DNA from 3 places in the Streptomyces sp. NPDC048637 genome. Region 2 is predicted to be linked to each of the others. Evidence: riboswitches for the same ligand, from Rfam matches in the RefSeq annotation. Region 2 holds a riboswitch; each other region holds the start of a gene.
The links. Region 2 has a riboswitch for glycine ahead of gcvP (aminomethyl-transferring glycine dehydrogenase). Riboswitches for the same ligand answer to the same signal wherever they lie in the genome.

Region 1: it holds a riboswitch for glycine, as region 2 does, so the genes downstream of both, gcvT (glycine cleavage system aminomethyltransferase GcvT) here and gcvP (aminomethyl-transferring glycine dehydrogenase) in region 2, are expected to answer to the same signal.
Region 3: it holds a riboswitch for glycine, as region 2 does, so the genes downstream of both, AB0C46_RS23640 (L-serine ammonia-lyase) here and gcvP (aminomethyl-transferring glycine dehydrogenase) in region 2, are expected to answer to the same signal.

Annotation. Positions count from the first base shown of each region.
Region 1 covers NZ_JBEZHQ010000025.1:103,778-107,851, reverse strand. The annotation lists gene AB0C46_RS27280 (enhanced serine sensitivity protein SseB) at 1-230, opposite strand, end outside; gene AB0C46_RS27275 (AAA family ATPase) at 352-999, opposite strand; glycine riboswitch at 1,298-1,393, shown strand; gene gcvT (glycine cleavage system aminomethyltransferase GcvT) at 1,546-2,673, shown strand; gene gcvH (glycine cleavage system protein GcvH) at 2,803-3,180, shown strand; gene glyA (serine hydroxymethyltransferase) at 3,308-4,074, shown strand, end outside.
Region 2 covers NZ_JBEZHQ010000009.1:224,323-228,396, forward strand. The annotation lists gene gcvP (aminomethyl-transferring glycine dehydrogenase) at 1-2,008, opposite strand, end outside; glycine riboswitch at 2,197-2,293, opposite strand; gene AB0C46_RS15240 (PRC-barrel domain-containing protein) at 2,408-2,794, shown strand; gene AB0C46_RS15245 (DNA polymerase IV) at 2,701-4,074, opposite strand, start outside.
Region 3 covers NZ_JBEZHQ010000019.1:140,302-144,375, forward strand. The annotation lists gene gcvH (glycine cleavage system protein GcvH) at 1-374, shown strand, start outside; gene glyA (serine hydroxymethyltransferase) at 376-1,647, shown strand; gene lipA (lipoyl synthase) at 1,649-2,608, shown strand; glycine riboswitch at 2,621-2,715, shown strand; gene AB0C46_RS23640 (L-serine ammonia-lyase) at 2,865-4,074, shown strand, end outside.

The DNA of each region.
Region 1 (4,074 bases), on a different contig from region 2:
ACATAGGGCGCGCCGTCCAGCTCGACGGTGGGCAGATCGAGGCCGCGGGCGCCGAAGCCCGCGCTCTCCGGGCCGCCGCCGTTGGGCAGCGGTACCCACAGCCGGCTGCGGCCGAGGATCTCGACGATCCGGCCGCCGGCGCCCGGGTGCCCGACCGAAGCGGACAGCACCTCTTCGAGCTCGTTCGCCGGCCATGCCAGCTGCGGTATCCCCTGCTCCGGAAATGTCATGTGCACCCACCCGTTCCAAACCGCGCCATCTGGCCAAAGACCCTAGACGAGAAGGGGGGCGGTGCGGCGTGCGGGGGCCGCGTGCGGCGACCAGGGCGACGCGCCCCAGGGGTGCCTGTGCCTAGTGGAAGCTGACCGTCTCCAGCGTGCTCGCCGTCCGCCGGTCGAGGAGGACGGCCGAGCAGAAGCCCTCCGGCAGCCGGGCCGACTCCGCGGCGCCGACCAGCCGGCCCACCGCCCTGCGGTGCCGTGCGAAGGCGTACCCCGACACCCCGCGTCCCCGTGACTCCTGGCCGGAAAGCGCCACCTCGGGCGCCACATCGAGCAGCACCAGATGTGCCCCGCGGCCGCCGCGCAGCGCCGACCGCGCGATCCAGCGGCGCACCCACGCCAGCGTCCCGCAGTCGTGCACGACCACACTGTCGCCGGAGCGCAGCGCACGGCCCAGGGTCAGATAGTGGGCGGCCCGGACCAGCGGGCGGTAGAGGCCGTACGGCAGCCGGCGCAGTCTGCCGCGCTCCCAGCGCTCGCGGACGTCCTGGGAATCTATGCGGTGCACCACGGAGCCGTGCCCGTCCAGCGACGGCACGAGACGGTGCATGAGGGTGCTCTTGCCGCTGCCCGGAAGCCCGGAGACCACGACCAGATCGCCGGCCGGAAACCGCAGCTCGGCGGCGTCATCCGGCCGCTCGTCGCCCCGCAGGTCCACGACCTCGGTGCGGCGCCCCGGCCGGATGACGGCCCGCGGCGCACGGCCGGCCCGGGACATGGCGGCGGACGGCGCCGTCCGCACGGCGTCCGGGGGCACGACCCCTGAAGTCGCCCCGAATGCCGCTTCGCTGTGCACCGTGATCGCCCTCCCCGCCCGTTCTGGTCCGGTTCGAGTCCGTCCCTTACCCGCAGAGTGTCAAGAAAAGGTAATGCCCATCAAGGCGATTGTCCGATCTGCCCACGTCATGGGCGGGGCGGTGGACGGGGCTCCTCTATCCGGCATTCCCGTGCAATGATGTGGCCGCCGCGTGCACACCACAGCTCATCTGTGCACCGCCAACTGCATACCGGCCGCTTGAACCCGTGCGGGAGAGTCCCCGGCCGCCATGGCGGGGCGCCGAAGGAGCAAGTCCTCCCTTGAATCTCTCAGGCCCCTATACCGCGCGGGCGAGGCAGATCTGAAAAGCGAGCCACTGCCCGGCTGACAGGGCGGCTCCACCCAAGGTGCAAACCGGGTCCGTTCGCGGGATCCCGGTGAACCTCTCAGGTTCCGATGACAGATGGGGAGAACGTCTTGTTCACCCCTGCCTGGGAGCCCAGAACCATGACTGATGCCCCCCGCCGCACCGCACTGGATGCCACGCATCGCACGCTCGGCGCCACCATGACCGACTTCGCCGGCTGGGACATGCCACTGCGCTACAGCAGCGAGCGCGACGAGCATGTCGCCGTCCGCACCCGCGCCGGCCTCTTCGACCTCTCCCACATGGGCGAGATCACCGTCACCGGCCCGCAGGCCGCCGACCTCCTCGACTACGCGCTGGTCGGCAACATCGGCGGCGTCAAGACGGGCCGCGCCCGCTACACCATGATCTGCGAGGCCGAGGGCGGCATCCTCGACGACCTGATCGTCTACCGCCTGGCCGACCAGGAGTACATGGTCGTCGCCAACGCCTCCAACGCCCAGGTGGTGCTGGACGCGCTGACCGCGCGGGCGGGCGGTTTCGACACCGCGATCCGCGACGACCGGGACGCCTACGCCCTGCTCGCGGTGCAGGGCCCGGAGTCCCCCGGCATCCTCAAGAAGCTGACGGACGCCGATCTGGACGGTCTGAAGTACTACGCCGGGCTGCCCGGCACGGTCGCCGGTGTGCAGGCGCTGATCGCCCGTACCGGATACACCGGTGAGGACGGCTTCGAGCTGTTCGTCCGGCCGGCGGACGCGGTCGCCCTCTGGGCGGCGCTGACCGAGGCCGGCCAGGACGCCGGTCTGGTGCCCTGCGGTCTCTCCTGCCGCGACACCCTGCGCCTGGAGGCGGGCATGCCGCTGTACGGGCATGAGCTGACCACCGCGACCACGCCGTTCGACGCGGGCCTGGGCCGGGTCGTGAAGTTCGAGAAGACCTCCAACGACGGGGACTTCGTGGGCCGCGCCGCGCTGGCGGCGGCCGCCGAGCGCGCCGAGACGCAGCCGCCGCGCAAGCTGGTGGGCCTGATCGCCTCGGGCCGCCGGGTGCCGCGGGCCGGATACCCGGTCGTCACGGCCGACGGCACGGTCATCGGCGAGGTCACTTCCGGGGCCCCGTCCCCCACGCTCGGCAAGCCGATCGCCATCGCCTATGTCGACGCCGCCTACGCCACACCGGGCACCGAGGGTGTCTGCGTGGACATTCGTGGAAGCCATGAGCCGTACGAGGTCACCGCGCTGCCGTTCTACAAGCGGCAGAAGTAGCGGTTCCCCCGCGGCAGACCCGGCGGTGGCGCGCGCCCGCGCGTCTCACTGTGCAAGACACTCCCCCGGACGTCGTCCGGGAGGTGCCCCGATTCACGATCACACCCTCGCGTACAGGAGAATCGAGCCATGAGCAACCCCCAGCAGCTGCGCTACAGCAAGGAGCACGAGTGGCTGTCGGGCGCCGAGGACGGCGCCTCGACGGTCGGCATCACCGAGCACGCGGCCAACGCGCTCGGCGACGTCGTCTACGTACAGCTCCCTGAGGTGGGCTCCACGGTCGCGGCGGGCGAGACCTGCGGCGAGCTGGAGTCGACCAAGTCGGTCAGCGATCTCTACTCGCCCGTCGACGGTGAGATCACCGAGATCAACGAGGATGTCGTCAATGACCCCTCGCTGGTGAACTCCGCCCCGTTCGAGGGTGGTTGGCTGTTCAAGGTGAAGATCAGCGGCGAGCCGGGCGAACTGCTCTCGGCCGACGAGTACGCCGCCTTCATCCAGAGCTGAGCCCCCGGCTCTCCCCCGCTCCCGGCTTCGCCCGGACGGGGGGCCTCCGACCCGCCACCGCCCGCGCGGAAGCTCTCCGGACTCCGTCCGGGGACCTCCTCGCGCCCCTGACTCCCCAGGAAGACTCATGTCGCTTCTGAACAGCTCCCTCCATGAGCTCGACCCCGACGTCGCCGCCGCCGTCGACGCCGAACTCCACCGCCAGCAGTCCACCCTCGAAATGATCGCGTCGGAGAACTTCGCCCCCGTCGCCGTCATGGAGGCCCAGGGCTCCGTCCTCACCAACAAGTACGCCGAGGGCTACCCCGGCCGCCGCTACTACGGCGGCTGCGAGCACGTCGATGTCGTCGAGCAGATCGCCATCGACCGCATCAAGGCGCTCTTCGGCGCCGAGGCCGCCAACGTCCAGCCGCACTCCGGCGCCCAGGCCAACGCCGCCGCCATGTTCGCCCTCATCAAGCCGGGCGACACCATCCTGGGTCTCAACCTCGCCCACGGCGGGCACCTGACCCACGGCATGAAGATCAACTTCAGCGGCAAGCTCTACAACGTCGTGCCCTACCACGTCGACGAGAAGACCAACCTGGTCGACATGGAAGAGGTCGAGCGCCTCGCCAAGGAGCACCGCCCCAAGCTGATCGTCGCCGGCTGGTCCGCCTACCCGCGCCAGCTCGACTTCGCCGCCTTCCGCCGCATCGCGGACGAGGTCGGTGCCTACCTCATGGTCGACATGGCGCACTTCGCCGGCCTGGTGGCGGCGGGTCTGCACCCCTCCCCGGTGCCGCACGCCCACGTGGTCACCACCACCACCCACAAGACCCTCGGCGGCCCCCGCGGCGGTGTGATCCTCTCCACCCAGGAGCTCGCCAAGAAGATCAACTCCGCGGTCTTCCC
Region 2 (4,074 bases):
CGCAGATCTGGGTGATGTGCTCCTCGAACACGCCGTGGGTGGAGGGGTAGGTCACCATCAGGACCGCGAGCTCGTCACGGTGCTTCTCGATCTTGGCGTGCAGATCGTCGGTGTCGACCTCGCCGTCCTCACCGGTCTTGACGACGACGACCTTCATTCCGGCCATCACGGCGCTGGCGGCGTTGGTGCCGTGCGCCGAGGACGGGATCAGGCAGACCGTGCGCTGCTCGTCACCGTTGGCGCGGTGGTAGGCGCGGACGGCCAGCAGACCGGCCAGCTCGCCCTGCGATCCGGCGTTCGGCTGGATGGAGACCTTGTCGTAGCCGGTGACCGTGGCCAGCCGCTCCTCCAGCTCCTGGATCAGCGTGAGGTAGCCCTGGGCCTGGTCGGCCGGCGCGAACGGGTGCAGCTGGCCGAACGCGGGCCAGGTGACCGGCTCCATCTCGGTGGTGGCGTTCAGCTTCATCGTGCAGGAGCCGAGCGGGATCATGCCGCGGTCCAGCGCGTAGTCCTTGTCGGCGAGGGTGCGCAGGTAGCGCAGCATCGCGGTCTCGGAGCGGTACTCGTGGAAGACCGGGTGGGCGAGGTAGTCGTCGTGACGCAGCAGCGCCTGCGGCAGCGCTTCGGCGGCGGCCGCGTCCAGCTGCTCGACGTCACCGGGCACCCCGAAGGCGCCCCAGACACCGGCCAGCTGCGCACGCCCGGTGGTCTCGTCACAGGCGATGCCGACCAGGTCCGCGTCGACCTGCCGGAGGTTGACACCGGCCTCCCGGGCGGCGGCGGCGACCTCGGCGGCCCGGCCGGGCACCCGCGCGGTCAGCGTGTCGAAGTACGCACCGTGCAGGACCTCCACCCCGCCGGCCCGCAGGCCCTCGGCGAGGATCGCGGCGTAGCGGTGGGTGCGCCGGGCGATGGTCCGCAGGCCCTCGGGGCCGTGGTAGACCGCGTACATCCCGGCCATGACCGCGAGCAGCACCTGCGCGGTGCAGATGTTGCTGGTGGCCTTCTCCCGGCGGATGTGCTGCTCACGGGTCTGCAGCGCCAGGCGGTAGGCCTTGTTGCCGTCGGCGTCGACGGAGACGCCCACCAGACGGCCGGGGAGGCTGCGGGCGAACTGGTCACGGACGGCCATGAAGCCGGCGTGCGGTCCGCCGAAGCCCATCGGGACGCCGAAGCGCTGGGTGGTGCCGACGGCGATGTCCGCGCCGAGCTCACCGGGCGAGGTCAGCAGCGTCAGGGCGAGCAGATCGGCGGCGACGGTGACGATCGCGCCCAGCTCGTGGGCCTGCTCGATCACGGCGCGGGGGTCACGCACCGCACCGGAGGCTCCCGGGTACTGCAGCAGCACACCGAAGACACCGCGCTCGGCGATCTCGGCCGGAATGCCGTCGGACAGGTCCGCGACCACGACCTCGACGCCCGTGGGCTCCGCACGGGTCTCGATCACGGCGATGGTCTGCGGCAGACAGTCGGCGTCGACCAGGAAGACGCCCTGCTTGACCTTGCCGACCCGGCGGGCAAGAGCCATCGCCTCGGCGGCGGCGGTGCCCTCGTCCAGCAGCGAGGCGCCGGAGGTGGGCAGCCCGGTCAGGTCGGCGACCATCGTCTGGAAGTTCAGCAGCGCCTCCAGGCGGCCCTGCGAGATCTCCGGCTGGTAGGGCGTGTACGCCGTGTACCAGGCCGGGTTCTCCATGACATTGCGCAGGATCACCGGCGGGGTGAACGTGCCGTAGTAGCCGAGTCCGATCATGGACGACAGGACCTGATTGCGGTCCGCCAGGCCCTCCAGCTCCTTGAGCACCTCGGCCTCGGTACGGGCGTGCGGCAGGCCGAGCGCCTCGGCGCTCTTGATCACATCGGGCACGGCAGCGGCGGTGAGCTCGTCCAGCGACCCGAATCCGATGTGCGCGAGCATCTTCGCCTGCGCCGCGTGGTCGGGACCGATGTGCCGGCGCTCGAAGGGGGTGCCGCGTTCCAGCTCGGTCAAGGAGATGCGATTGGTGGTCATCTGCGGGGGCCTCCTGGTCAATACGACCTACGAGGGGCACCACGGCACGGGTGCCCGGACGGCCTCCCCCTCTGTCATCTCAACCTGAGAGCTTCACCGGCCCGCACATGGCGGTCCGGCTTTCACCGTCGGTGAGGAGGGGTCCCGGCGCTGTGCCTTCCGCGGCCCGCCCTGCTTTCCAGAGTGACCTCGTCCATGCGGTACGTGTGCCTGAGAGATTCCGGGGAGGATTTGCTCCTTCGGCGCCCTGGTCGCGAACGACAAGGACTCTCCCGCACGGGGTCTGCGGCCAATCGCCAGCCTACCAGCGCGCCACTCGAAGGATCCTTCGAGTGGCCAGGGCATGAAATGTGCCGTTTGGTAGTTGTCACAGGGCAGTTGCGACCAATTGGAGGGGCCGTGCAAACCGATATCGATCCCCGAAGCCTGATCGGCCGCAAAGCGTTCGACCGTAACGGCGCGAAAATAGGGACCATCGACGAGGTCTACCTCGACGATGCGACGGGGGAACCGGAGTGGGCGGCCGTGCGCACCGGACTCTTCAGCCGGGATGCGTTCGTCCCCCTGGAGCCCAGCAAAATGGTCGGTGAGGGCCTGCACATTCCTTACGACCGCAAGCTGATCAAGGACGCGCCGGACTTCGGCGTGGGCCGCCATCTCTCCCCTGAGCAGGAACTTCAGCTCTATCACCACTACCGACTGGATATTTCTTCCCCGACCTCCGATCCGGTGTCCCCCGCCTCCCGCGACAAGAACTTCGGCAAGATCGCCGGCTCGGACGACTGATCACCCGCCGGCGCCCCGCCCACCAGCGGCAGGGGCTCCCCCGGCCGCAGCGCCGGGTCCTCGACAGCAAAGGTCCGCACCCTCCCCGGTGCGGACCATGGCGTTTCGAAGCGTACGGTCACTCTCCCCACCCCGCTCCCCTGTACCCAGCCGGCGCCGTACTCGTCGTGCACCACGTCCAGCCCCGGGTGCCAGCGCCGCGGCCGCTCCTCCTCGGCCCCGGCCTGCTCCGTGCCCCCGGCGGCCTGCTCCGCCGCCGCTGCCGTCGCGGTCTCCGCCGCCTCCCGCTCCGTCGCCAGCTGGGCGAACAGATCCTCCTGTGTGAAGTCCGCCAGGCCACTCACGCCCACGCCCAGCAGCCGCACCCCGCCGGTGGTGTCCACCATCTCCAGCAGGCGCACAGCCGCCTCCCGTATCACCGCCGGGTCGTCGGTGGGCCCGCGCAGCGTCTCGGAACGGGTCAGCGTCGAGAAGTCGTAGTTGCGCACCTTGATGACCACCGTGCGCCCGGAGCGCCCGGCCGCCCGCAGCCGCTGTACACACCGGTCCGCCAGCCGCAGCACCTCGCTCCGTACCCGAGTCCGGTCGGTCAGATCGACCTCGAAGGTGTCCTCGACCGAGATGGATTTCGCGTCCCGCTCGGCCACCACGGGCCGGTCGTCCTGCCCCAGCGCCATCGCATACAGCCCGGCACCATGCGCCTTGCCCAGCAGCCGCACCAGCTCGGCCTCACCGGCCTCCGCGGTCTCCGCGACGGTGTGGATCCCGGCCCTGCGCAGCGTCTCGGCCGTCGCGGGACCCACCCCGGGCAGCGTCCGCACCGTCATCGGGCCCAGCAGCTCCCGTTCGGTGCCCGGCTCGATCACCACCAGCCCATCCGGCTTGGCCGCCTCGGACGCGATCTTTGCCAGCATCTTGGCCCCGGCCAGCCCCACCGAGCCGGTCAGGCCCGTCGCGGACCGGATGTCACACCGCAGCCGCTCCCCCACGGCGCGCACCGCCGCCGTCTCGGCCGGCACCCCACCCGCCTCCAGGTCGACGAACGCCTCGTCCAGGCTCAGCGGCTCCACCAGCGGCGACAGCGCATGCAGCAGCTCCATCACCACCTCACTCACGTGGCGGTACAGCGTGAAGCGAGGGCTGAGATAGGCGGCGTTGGGGCACAGCCGGCGCGCCTGGGCCGTCGGCATCGCGGAGCGGACACCGAAGACCCGGGCTTCGTACGAGGCCGTGGAGACCACTCCGCGCGCGCCGATCCCGCCGACCACCACGGGTTTGCC
Region 3 (4,074 bases), on a different contig from region 2:
TGAGCCTGCCCCCCGACCTGATGTACACCAGCGACCACGAATGGATCGCGAGCGAGGGCGACCTGTCGACCGTCGGCGTCACCGCCCACGCCTCCGACGCGCTCGGCGACGTCGTCTACCTCGACCTGCCTGTCGTGGGCACGGCGATCACGGCCGGCGACGCGTGCGGCGAGATCGAGTCGACCAAGTCCGTGAGCGACCTGTTCGCTCCCGCGGACGGCGAAGTCGTCGAGATCAACGAAGCCGCAGTGGCCGACCCCGGTCTGGTCAACACCGATCCTTTCGGGGCCGGTTGGCTGTTCCGGATGCGGATCGCCGGTACGCCGGACCTGCTGGACGCCTCCGCCTACGCGGCACTCACGGCAGGAGCGTGACATGTCGATACTCGACCGTCGGCTCGCCGACTTCGACCCGGAAGTACACACTGCCGTGCGTGCCGAACTGGAGCGGCAGCAGAGCACGCTGGAGATGATCGCCAGCGAGAATTTCGCACCGGTCGCGGTCATGGAGGCGCAGGGCTCGGTCCTGACGAACAAGTACGCCGAGGGCTACCCGGGCCGCCGCTACTACGGAGGTTGTGAGCACGTCGACGCCATCGAGCGGCTCGCCCTCACCCGGGTCAAGGCGTTGTTCGGTGCGTCCTTCGCCAATGTGCAGCCGCATTCGGGCGCCCAGGCGAACGCCGCCGCGATGACGGCGCTCCTCCAACCGGGAGACACCATCCTGGGCCTGGACCTCGCGCACGGCGGGCACCTCACCCACGGCATGCGGATCAACTTCTCCGGCAAGCTCTACCGCACCGTCGCCTACCACGTCTCCGCGGAGGACAACCGCGTCGACATGGCCGAGGTCGAGCGGCTGGCCATGGAGCACCGGCCGCAGCTGATCATCGCGGGCTGGTCGGCCTACCCCCGGCAGCTGGACTTCGCCGCCTTCCGGCGGATCGCGGACCGGTCGGGCGCCTACCTGATGGTGGACATGGCGCACTTCGCCGGTCTGGTCGCCGCGGGCCTGCACCCCAACCCGGTGCCGCACGCCGACCTGGTCACCACGACCACGCACAAGACCCTCGGCGGGCCGCGCGGTGGAGTGGTGCTGACCCACCGTGCGGACGTGGCGAAGAAGGTCAACAGTGCGGTCTTCCCCGGCCAGCAGGGCGGGCCACTGGAGCATGTGATCGCCGCCAAGGCGGTCGCGTTCAAGATGGCGTCCGAGCCGGCGTTCCACCGGCGCCAGGAGCGCACCCTCACGGGTGCCCGGATTCTCGCCGAACGGCTGAGGGCTCCCGATGTCGCGGACGCGGGTGTGTCCGTGCTGTCCGGTGGCACCGACGTCCATCTGGTCCTGGTCGACCTGCGGGAATCGGAGCTCGACGGACAGCAGGCGGAGGACCGTCTGCACGACATCGGCATCACGGTCAACCGCAACGCCGTACCGTTCGACCCCCGCCCGCCGATGGTGACCTCGGGACTGCGGATCGGTACGCCGGCGCTGGCCGGCCGCGGCTTCGCGGAAGCCGAATTCGCGACGGTCGCGGACATCATCGCCGAGGCCCTCAAGCCGGCGTACGACCCGGGGCTCGCGGCCAAGCTGCGGGCTCGTGTGGCTACGCTCGCCGACGCCCACCCGTTGTACCCGGAGCTGTGACATGAGCGACGCCCTTACACCGTCCGCCTCGCCCGACGGCCGCCGGCTGCTGCGGCTGGAGGTGCGCAACAGCCGGACCCCGGTCGAGCGCAAGCCCGAGTGGATGAGGACACGGGTACGCATGGGCCCGGAGTACAACGCGTTGCGGTCGCAGGTGAAGGCCGAAGGGTTGCACACCGTATGTGAGGAGGCGGGGTGCCCGAACATCTTCGAGTGCTGGGAGGACCGCGAAGCCACCTTCCTCATCGGCGGTGACCAGTGCACCCGGCGCTGTGACTTCTGCCAGATCGACACCGGCAAGCCGCAGGCGCTGGACCGGGAGGAGCCGCGCCGGGTGGCGGAGTCGGTGGCCAAGATGGCACTGCGGTACGCCACGATCACCGGGGTGGCCCGTGACGACCTGCCCGACGGTGGTGCCTGGCTCTACGCCGAGACGGTCCGGCAGATCCACACGCTGAACCCAGGCACCGGGGTGGAGAACCTGGTCCCGGACTTCAACGGTGTCCCCGAGCTGCTGGCCCAGGTATTCGAGTCGCGGCCGGAAGTACTGGCCCACAACGTGGAGACGGTGCCGCGGATCTTCAAACGGATCCGGCCCGCCTTCCGCTACGACAGGTCGCTCGGAGTGCTCACCGCGGCACGGGAGTTCGGCCTGGTCACCAAGTCGAACCTGATCCTTGGCCTGGGGGAGACCCGGGCGGAGATCTCCACCGCGCTGGCCGACCTGCACGCCGCCGGCTGCGACCTGGTCACCATCACCCAGTACCTGCGCCCCTCGGCGCGGCACCACCCCGTGGAACGGTGGGTCCGGCCTGAGGAGTTCGTCGAACTCAAGGAAGAAGCCGAGGAGATCGGTTTCGCCGGCGTGCTGTCCGGACCTCTGGTCCGGTCCTCCTACCGCGCCGGAAAGCTGTACCAGCAAGCACTCGACATGAGGTCCCGGCAAGGACCACACAACTGAAGACACCGCTGACGATTCTGCGCGGGAGAGTCCACACCCCCAAGGTGCGGCGCCGAAGGAGCAAATCCTCCCCGGAAACTCTCAGGCCTCGTTACCGCGCGGCGGAGGCGGACTCTGGAAAGCAGGCGCGCACGCGCCTCGCCCACGGTGCAAGCCGCAGACCTCCACGCGGCGAAGCTCTCAGGCCCATGACAGAGGGGGAGGCTCAATCGCCCGCGCGGGCCCATGCCCGCGCTCGACTCTCGAGGAGCCACTCGTGTCCATCTCCGTGTTCGACCTGTTTTCCATCGGCATCGGACCGTCCAGCTCGCACACCGTCGGCCCGATGCGGGCCGCCCAGATGTTCGTCCGCCGTCTGAAGGAGGGCGGCCTGTTGGCGCAGACGGTCTCGGTACGGGCGGAGCTGTTCGGCTCCCTCGGCGCCACCGGTCACGGCCACGGCACGCCGAAGGCGGTGCTGCTCGGCCTGGAGGGGCACTCCCCCCGGACGGTGGACGTGGAGACGGCCGACGACGAGGTCGAGCGGATCCGCAGCACGGGGCGCCTGCGCCTGCTGGCGGCGGAGATCGGCCCCGTCCACGAGATCGACGTCGACGTCTCCGCGCACCTGGTCCTGCACCGCCGCCGCTCCCTGCCCTACCACGCCAATGGCATGACCCTGTTCGCCTGTGACACGGAGGGGGCGACGCTGCTGGAGAAGACGTACTACTCGGTCGGCGGTGGCTTCGTCGTAGACGAGGAAGCGATCGGCGAGGACCGCATCAAGCTCGACAACACGGCGCTGACCCACCCCTTCCGCACCGGCGACGAGCTGCTGCGGCTGACCCGGGAGACCGGTCTGTCCATCTCCGCCCTGATGCTGGAGAACGAGAAGGCCTGGCGCACCGAGGACGAGATCCGCACCGGGCTGCTGGAGATCTGGCAGGTCATGCAGGCCTGTGTGGGCCGCGGGATGAGCCGCGAGGGGATCCTGCCCGGCGGGCTGAAGGTCCGCCGCCGCGCCGCCCACTCCGCCCGCCAGCTGCGCTCCGAAGGCGACCACGCGGCCCGTGCGATGGAGTGGACCACGCTCTACGCGATGTCCGTGAACGAGGAGAACGCGGCCGGCGGCCGGGTGGTGACCGCCCCCACCAACGGCGCGGCCGGCATCATCCCCGCCGTCCTGCACTACTACGTCAACTTCGTGCCCGGCGCCGACGAGGACGGGGTCGTCCGCTTCCTGCTCGCGGCCGGCGCCATCGGCATGCTCTTCAAGGAGAACGCCTCCATCTCCGGCGCCGAGGTCGGCTGCCAGGGCGAGGTCGGCTCCGCCTGCTCCATGGCCGCCGGCGGCCTCGCCGAAGTGCTGGGCGGTAGCCCCGAGCGGGTGGAGAACGCCGCCGAGATCGGCATGGAGCACAACCTCGGCCTGACCTGCGACCCCGTCGGCGGCCTCGTCCAGATCCCGTGCATCGAGCGCAACGGCA